2 regions of the Dietzia sp. oral taxon 368 genome follow, and region 2 is predicted to be linked to the other one. Evidence: predicted binding sites of a transcription regulator. Region 2 holds the regulator's gene; the other holds the start of a gene.
The links. Region 2 encodes LexA, which represses DNA repair genes until DNA is damaged. Its sites were predicted from a motif close to CGAACANNTGTTCG; they were not measured.

Region 1 (4,555 bases), 1.0 Mb from region 2:
GTGATGCTGCCCAATCACCGCCCGCTGGTCGTGGCCGAGCAGTTCGCCGTGCTCGAGGCCATGCACCCGGGCCGCATCGACCTCGGCGTCGGCCGGTCGCTCGGCTTCACCGCCCCGGTCCGCGAGGCGCTCGGTGTGAGCGAGTACGACACCGACGCGTTCGACCGCGACATCGCCGCCGTGCGGGACTTCCTCCACGGCCGCGGCCCGGTCACCGCGCTGCCGGTGGTGGAGGACCCGCCACCGATGTTCGTCCTGGCCACCGGCCGCGGCCTGGGGGTCGCCGCGCGCGCCGGTCTGCCGGTCGTCGTCGGCGGTCCGCGCTTGCTGGCCGACCCGACGCCGCTGGAGCGCTACCGGGAGGCGTTCCGGCCGGACGGGGCCGACTCCGAGCCCTATGTGGTGATGAGCCTCGAGGTGATGATCGCCGACTCGACCGACGCGGCCCGTGAGTTGCTGTTGCCGGAGGCGTGGGCGATGGCCGAGTCGCGCGAGACCGGCGCGTTCGGACCGCTTCGGCCGGTCGAGGAGATCCTGGACCGGAAGTTCCGGCCCCAGCAACTACGGCGGATGGAGGAGTGGATGGGCACCGCCGTGCACGGAGACGCGGAGAAGGTGGCCGGGGAGATCGCCGCACTCGTGGAGCGCACGGGCGCCGACTAGATCATGGCGTCGACGTCCACGTACGACCGGGACGCGCTCGCGCGGGCCGACGAGGCGTTCGCCGCGCTGCTCCCCGGATGACATACGGGCGGCCCAGGGGCGGTGCCGCCCCCGCCCTGTCGAGGGCGGTGTCGCGCGGCTCCCGGGTGCGCGGGGTGGGGCTGGCCTAGGCTGGGAGGTGTGCGCCCGCCGTCACGGGCGGCGCCGGCGCCCCGGCCGAGGCCATCCGCACCAAGAACTGAACCACCGGAGGAGACCCCATGCCCATCGCAACTCCCGAACAGTACAAGGACATGCTCGACCGAGCCCGCCGGGAGGGTTTCGCCTACCCCGCGATCAACTGCACCTCCTCGGAGACCATCAACGCCGCCATCAAGGGCTTCGCGGACGCGGGTTCCGACGGCATCATCCAGTTCTCCACCGGTGGCTCCGAGTTCGGCTCCGGTCTGAACGTCAAGGACATGGTCACCGGCGCGGTGGCCCTCGCCGAGTTCGCCCACGTGGTGGCGGCCAAGTACGACATCCTCGTGGCTCTGCACACCGATCACTGCCCCGAGGACAAGCTCGACACGTTCGTCCGTCCGCTCATCGAGATCTCGCAGGAGCGCGTCGACCGCGGGGAGAATCCGCTGTTCCAGTCGCACATGTGGGACGGCTCGGCCACCCCGCTCGACCGCAACCTCGAGATCGCCAAGGAGCTGCTCGAGAAGACGGCCAAGGCCAAGCAGATCCTCGAGATCGAGATCGGCGTCGTCGGCGGCGAGGAGGACGGCGTCGAGAACGAGATCAACGAGAAGCTCTACACCACGCGTGAGGACTTCGAGGCGACCATCGACGCGCTCGGCGCCGGCAACACCGGCCAGCGCTACCTGCTGGCCGCGACCTTCGGCAACGTCCACGGCGTCTACAAGCCGGGCAACGTCAAGCTCAAGCCCGAGGTCCTCAAGATGGGCCAGGAGGTCGCGGTCGAGAAGCTGGGCCTGAACGAGGGTGACCTGCCGTTCGACTTCGTCTTCCACGGTGGTTCCGGCTCGGCCAAGAGCGAGATCGAGGAGGCGCTGAGCTACGGCGTCATCAAGATGAACGTCGACACCGACACGCAGTACGCCTTCACCCGGCCCGTCGCCGCGCACATGTTCACCAACTACGACGGCGTGCTCAAGGTCGACGGCGACGTCGGCAACAAGAAGACCTACGACCCCCGCTCGTACCTCAAGAAGGCGGAGCAGGCCATGTCCGAGCGCGTCGTCGAGGCGTGCAACGACCTGAAGTCGGCGGGCAAGTCCAAGGGCGCCTGACGCCCTGACTCGCCCGGCTCGCCCTGTCGGTTCGGTTCGGTAGGCCCGGTAAGCCCGGACAGCGGCGCTCCTCCCGTGTGGGAGGGGCGCCGCTGTCGTCGGCGGGCATGACGGGTGGCGGCTGTATCGAACCCTTGTGTGATGAATGGCACGCCGGTAGAATCGATCACAGGTTCGAGTGAGGATGCGGCGCGGGCGGGGGGTGACCGGGGTGGATACGACGACGACGAGGGCGTTCGGTCTCGGCGCGCTGCGCGCGGTGGGGGAGCCGTTGGAGTCGTTGGACGCCTCGGCGCTGAGCGAGGTGGCGCGGTCGGTGACGCTGGCGCAGAACCTGGCCGGGGCCACCCGGCTACATGCCGCGCATCTGCTGGTCGAGAGCTTCACAGCGCTGGACGAGGCCACCCACGGCGGCCCCGGTGCCGATACCCGTCCCGCGCACGCCCGCCTGGACCCGGCCGACCGGGCCCGCCACCACCTCACGGCGGCGATGGCCCTGACCGGCTGGCACGCCCGCCACCTGGTCACCGCCGGCGTGCAGATCCACACCCGCCTGCCCCGCCTGCGCGAGGCCGTCGAGCGGGGGCTGCTGCCCGAGCAGTTGGCCATCGACGCCGCCTGCCGCCTGGCCGGCATTCCCGACGACATCATCGGCGGTGTCGAATCCGATGTCGTGGCCCGCCTGACCCGCGACCTGGCCGGCGGTCACCGACCGAGCCGCACCGCCCTGGACACCACCGTCGACGCCTCCCGCGAACGCCACGACCCCCAAGGCGCCGGCGATGCCGTCGACGCGGCCGCCGACAAGCGCACCGTGCGGTTCCGCCCCGAACGCGACGGCATGACCAGCATGTGGGCCCACCTGCCCTCCGGCGACGCCGAGAAACTACGCCGCCGCATCGACGCCGTCGCCCGCGCCGCCGCCGAGTCCGGCCATCCCCGCACCCGCAACCAACTACGCGCCGACGCCCTGGTCGCCCTCGGCGATCCCAACACCACCGACATCGCCGACCCCCTACCCGACCACCCCGCCGACGCCGGCACGGCCGCCGCCGCCGCCGACGCCGCCGCCGCCGACGCTGGCGCTGGCGCGGGTCGTGCGCGGCCTGGGGCTTCGTGGGGCACCGACCAACCGATCCGCATCTCCGTGATCAACAGCATCACCCGGGGCATGCCCAACCGCGTCGAGTTCGTCACCGGCGCCTACGCCAGCTTCGACTGGCTCTGCGAGGAACTGCTCTCCGGCGGCGACGCCAAGGTCCGGTTCGAACTGCTCGACCCGCAACCGGGCACCGAGGACACCCCCGAGGCGGCGCTGAAGTACCGCATCAGCCCCGCCCTGGCCGAACGGATCCGCCTGCGCGACGGCACCTGCCGCCACCCGGGGTGCACCGTCGACGCCCACGACTGCGAGATCGACCACGTCATCGCCTTCGACCACCAGCGCCCCGAGCTCGGCGGGCCCACCGCCGAGTGGAACCTGGTGTGCCTGTGCCGCAAGCACCACCGGGAGAAAACCTTCGGCCACTGCGCCTACCGACCCGGACCCCTCGGCGAGCTGACCATCATCACCGAGACCGGACACGAACACCACACCCGACCCCACGGCCCCCTGGCCCAGGCCCGCGACCGCATCCTCGACCACCGCTGGCACCACCACCTCGACCGCCTCATCGCCGACGACGGCCACCTCACCAACCCACCCGGCGCCGAACGCGCCCTGCGCGCCACCTCCCGCGGCGACAGGCCGGAGCAGCCGACGTCGCCGGAGCGCCCAGAACGCCCAGGGCGGCCGGCGTGACCGGGCGGAGCCGATCAGCCCGGCTGCTGGCCCTCGGGCACCGAGCCCATTCCGACCCCGGGCTGGCACAGCTTCCAGGCGCCGTCCTCGTCGCGCATCCGCACCTGCTCCGGACCGGACCCGTCCGACTCGGATTCGACCGTCGCCATCGCTTCCGCGCCGCCGTCCGCGATCTCGACCCCGGTCACCTCGAGGTCCTCCGGGAACGAGCCCGCGATCGACTCGCGGAACATCGAATCGAGATCCGGCCCCGTCGCCTCGCTCGACGCGGTGATCGTGTCCACCAGCTCCTGCGGGACCCGGTTCTCCGCACACATATGACTGTTGAACTCGTCGAACGATTCCGCCGAGCTCATCTGCTCCAGCGTCTCGGCCACAGCCCGCTCGGCCCGCCCCGACGACGACAACGGCCCGGCCAGGAACACCCACGCGACCGCGGCGACCACGACCAGCGCCACCACGGCCACCGTCGCGAGCACACCACCCCGACCCGGGCGACCGCCCCGCCCGCCATCCGACGGACGTGCCCCACCCCCCGGGCCACCGCCCGGCTGCCCCCCGGGACCCGGATCTCCGGCGGGGGGCTGCTGGCTCGTCGTCGTCATCCGCTACTCCAAAGACACCCGTCGCGGCCCCGGACGGGCCGCGTCGACCCGCCACGGTAGCCGACCGACCTGAAATTCAGGGGAGGGACAGGGGCCCCGGGCGCCCGCCGACGCTCAGGGCAGCGGACCCGCCGGCTCCAGACGGTCCGAGCCGTGCGGCGAACGCCAACTGGCCATGGGATACGCGC
Region 2 (4,555 bases):
CGAGCGGGGGGCCGGCGAGACGATGTCGTGCGGGACCGGGATCGTCGCGACGGCGGTGGCGGCCCTCGCCGATGCCGGTCGCGGTACGGGAGACGTCGTCGTGTCGGTGCCCGGCGGCGAGGTCGGGGTGACCCTGACCGAGAGCGGTTCCGCCCTCACCGGCCCGTCCGCTCTCGTCGCCGCCGGCCGGTTCCACGGCGGTGCATATCACACGCCCGCACAGGGGACACGGACGGCTCCGATGTGAGATGATGCCGGAGAATGACTATCGATCACACGGCCGCTGACCGGCCGACACGAGACCTCGATCCATCTATCGGCGAACTGCAGCTCGAGGAGAGATCCTTTCTGCGCCGGGTGGCGGGTCTGTCCACCGAACTCCAGGACGTCAACGACGCCGAGTACCGTCAGCTCCGCCTGGAGCGGGTCGTACTCGTGGGCGTGTGGACCGAGGGGTCCGCAGCCCAGGCCGATGCCGCGATGGCGGAACTCGCCCAGCTAGCCGAGACGGCGGGCGCGGAGGTCTGCGACGCCCTGATCCAACGACGCGACAAGCCGGATGCGGCGACGTTCATCGGTTCCGGGAAGGTGAGCGTCCTCAAGGACGTCATCGCCGCGACGGGCGCCGACACCGTGATCTGCGATGGCGAGCTCACCCCGGGCCAGCTCCTGGCTCTGGAGAAGGCGGTCAACGTCAAGGTCATCGACCGGACGGCGTTGATCCTCGACATCTTCGCCCAGCATGCGACAAGCCGCGAGGGTAAGGCCCAGGTGACCCTCGCCCAGATGGAGTACATGCTCCCCCGCCTCCGCGGGTGGGGCGAGTCGCTCTCCCGGCAGGCGGGTGGACGGGCCGGCAGTAACGGCGGTGTCGGCCTGCGAGGCCCCGGTGAGACCAAGATCGAGACGGACAGGCGCCGGATCCGCGAGCGGATGGCGCGGCTACGTCGCGAGATCAAGGGGATGAAGCAGTCCCGCGACACCAAGCGCTACCGCAGGAGAGCCACGCCGGTTCCGTCCATCGCGATCGCAGGCTACACCAACGCCGGAAAGTCGAGTCTACTGAACAGGATCACCGGCGCCGGCGTCCTCGTACAGAACGCACTGTTCGCCACTCTCGATCCCACCACCCGCCGCGCCGACCTCCCCGACGGACGGTCGGTCGTGTTCACCGACACGGTCGGCTTCGTCCGACACCTGCCCACGCAGTTGGTCGAGGCGTTCCGGTCGACGCTTGAGGAGGTCGTCGATTCCGAACTGTTGCTGCACGTGGTCGACGGGTCCGACGCGTTCCCGCTCCGCCAGATCGATGCGGTTCGCAAGGTGATCAACGAGGTGGTCGAGGAGCAGAACGCCGAACGCCCGCGGGAGCTGCTGGTTATCAACAAGATCGACGCGGCCGACCCGGTTGTGCTCACGGAGCTGCACCACGCGTTGCCGGACGCGGTCTTCGTCTCCGCGGCCACCGGGCAGGGCCTCGACGAGCTGCTCGAACGAATCGTGCAGATCGTGGCGTCCGGGGACAGGGAGGTGACTCTCGAGGTCCCGTATACCCGAGGTGACGTGGTCGCACGGGTCCACACCGAGGGCGCGGTGGTCGAGGAGGAGCACACCGACCGCGGGACGCGGATGGTGGTGCGGCTGCCCGCTTCGGTGGCCGGTGAGCTCGGCGAGTTCGTCACGGATGGTGGCACGCGCAACGGAGCCGCCTGACCCGCTGGAACGACGAGAACGCCGCCTGATCCGATCGTGGGACAGGCGGCGTTCTCGTCATCGAGCGCGGCTCAGAGCTTTCGGAACACCGTCACGACCTTGCCGAGGATCGTGGCGTGCTCGCCCGGGATGGGACTGAAGGACGGGTTGTGGGGCAGCAACCAGACCCCGGAGGAGTCCTTGCGGAACGTTTTCACGGTCGCCTCGCCGTCGATCATCGCGGCGACGATCTCGCCGTTGTCCGCGACGTTCTGCCGCCGCACCACGACGTAGTCGCCGTCGCAGATCGCCGCGTCGATCATCGACTCACCGACGACCCGGAGCATGAACAGATCTCCGGACCCGACGAGGTCGGACGGGAGGGGGAAGACCTCCTCCACGGCCTGCTCGGCGAGGATGGGTCCACCCGCCGCGATCCGACCGAGGACCGGGACATAGACGGGCTCGACCGCCCCGCTAGGGCGACGGACCTCGCTGGTCGGGGACCGGCGACCGCGGGTCTTCTGCCCCGGGACACCGTGCACGTCGACCGCGCGCGGCTTGTGCGGGTCCCGGGTCAGGAAGCCCTTCTTCTCCAGAGTTCGTAACTGATGGGCGACCGACGATGTCGACTGCAGTCCCACGGCGTCACCGATCTCGCGGATGCTCGGGGGGTAGCCGCGCTCCTTGACCGTGTCGTGGATGTGCAGCAACACACTCTTCTGGCGGTCTGTCAGTGAGTCGAAGTCGGGCTTCGGCATGGCGGGTCCCTTCGGCGAATGGATGTTCGACGTCGTCATCTGTGTACACCCTATAACCCCGGAACGGGGATCGCCACACACACGTTCGAAGAATTTCACCGCGGAATGGTGATCGTGTCGGAGTCGCGTGATACAACTCTAGACGTGTTCAAATTCGAACAGATGTACTGAGCAATCCATACGGATGTGCGAACGCCTTTCGCACATCGTATCGAGCAGGGAGTGGACATGACCGTTCTGGAGCTGCACTCGCACACCGACTCCACGGTGCGGTGGACGGAGATCTGCCCGGCGGAGCACCGCGCTTCGATGCACCGCGTGGATCACGGCGTCAACGCCAACCCGGCCGCGGATCCGCGGACTCGCGGACGCGGCGTGACCCGGCCCGGCGCACGGCCGGTGGGTCGGCACGACGCCGCCGCGCCCCGCCGTGGCGCGCCCGCAGACCGCCGCCCCGCCCTGGCGCCGACGGCCTCGCGGATGCCCACCCCGAGGCTGGCCGACAGGACCCGTCCGGTGTCGGCCGATCAAGTGCGCGCCTGCCGCATCGAGGCACCGGCCCCGGCCTGTGTCGTCGACGACGTGCCCGCGTGGGCACTTCTGGCCTGCGGCATCGTCTTCGGGGTGATCATGCTCCTGGCCGTGGCGTTCCTCGGCGGGCCCGCCTACGCGTGACAGGCACCCGGGCCTCCTAGAATGAGCCGGGGACGGTGGTCAATCGTCCCCGCGTCCCGTGGGCCACGACCCGGGAGGCGCGCAGTCCGGTCGACGAAGGGCCACACGGGAATGTACTGCCCTACATGCCACAACGAGGACTCCCGGGTGATCGATTCACGGTCGGTCGACGAGGGGCAGGCGATCCGGCGCCGCCGAGAGTGCCCCGAATGCGGGCACCGCTTCACCACGCTCGAGACGCCTCTGCTGACAGTCCTCAAACGCAACGGCGTCACCGAGGCTTTCAGCCGCGATAAGGTGGTCCGCGGAGTCCGCCGGGCCTGCCAGGGCCGCTCCGTCGACGAGGACGCCCTACGGCGTCTCGCCCAGCAGGTCGAGGACGCCGTCCGCGCACGTGGCGCCTCCGAGGTGCCCGCACACGAGATCGGGCTCGCGATCCTCGGACCCCTCCAGGACCTCGACGAAGTCGCCTACCTCCGCTTCGCCTCCGTTTACAAGCAGTTCAGTTCGGCCGACGACTTCGAACGAGAGATCATCGCACTGAAAGACCGCCGCACGAGCCGCTGAGTCCGCTCAGTCACCGCGGCGGCCGGCGCCCGCCCCGAGCCGCCGACGCGAGCGGTCAGCGCCGGGCCCGGGGCGCGAGCGCCGACGCCACCGCCTTCTCGATCCGCTCGGCCGAAACCGGGCGGGCCGTACCCAGGGACTGCGCGAACAGCCCCACCCTGTACTCGGCCAGCAGCCACCGCAGCTCGCGTGACGCGCGCGCGCCACCCGGTCGCCGGCGCAGGGCCGCGCACGCCTCCTCCACCGTCTCCTCCGACCGGGCCAACCTCGCCGTCAGCTGCCGGTGCCGATCGGGAGTCGTCTCCGCCATGTCGAGCCGGACGCCGACCGCCTTCACATGGCGCTCCAGGTGTGGCAGGACATCGACCGGATGACGCGCCAGGAACCCCTTGCCCACGAGGAATTCGAGTGACGGGGACACCGCTTCGGCGATCTCCGCCGGGACCTCCGCCACGCGCGCGAACACCCGCTGGGCCGAGACCAGGGCCGGTACCGCCGCCGAGATCGTCGACGCCACGGCCCCCGGTACCTCGGCCCTGGCGGCGTTCCGCAGCTCGGTGAAGTCCGCGACCGTCAGTACCGGAGCGCCCTTGCGGCGGGCGATGATCCGTCCGCAGGCAGCCAACGCGGCGTCCGAGACCAACGCCTCGACGCCCCCGTGCGGGTACTGGGTCAGCGCCAGGCGCTGCTTGACCGGTCGGCCGCGCAGGATCGACGAGGCGGAGACGAGGTCGGTGGAGATCAGTGTGAGTACCGCCGACGCCTGCCTGGTCCGGCGTTCCTCCTCCGTCGCGCACGCGACCCGGTGGATGCCGTCCGCATCGACGCGCAGGGCGGGGTAGACCGTCACCTCGACGCCG

Region 1: a site for LexA is predicted at 2,125-2,138, ahead of C3V38_RS03690 (HNH endonuclease signature motif containing protein). Genes of this name have one in related genera too.

The regions. Positions count from the first base shown of each region.
Region 1 covers NZ_CP027238.1:758,405-762,959, reverse strand. The annotation lists partial or broken gene C3V38_RS03700 (MsnO8 family LLM class oxidoreductase) at 1-744, shown strand, start outside; gene fbaA (class II fructose-bisphosphate aldolase) at 924-1,961, shown strand; gene C3V38_RS03690 (HNH endonuclease signature motif containing protein) at 2,173-3,762, shown strand; gene C3V38_RS03685 (hypothetical protein) at 3,777-4,241, opposite strand; gene C3V38_RS03680 (alkaline phosphatase) at 4,482-4,555, opposite strand, start outside.
Region 2 covers NZ_CP027238.1:3,126,089-3,130,643, reverse strand. The annotation lists gene dapF (diaminopimelate epimerase) at 1-247, shown strand, start outside; gene hflX (GTPase HflX) at 262-1,713, shown strand; gene lexA (transcriptional repressor LexA) at 1,785-2,453, opposite strand; gene C3V38_RS14610 (hypothetical protein) at 2,682-3,128, shown strand; gene nrdR (transcriptional regulator NrdR) at 3,240-3,695, shown strand; gene hrpA (ATP-dependent RNA helicase HrpA) at 3,751-4,555, opposite strand, start outside.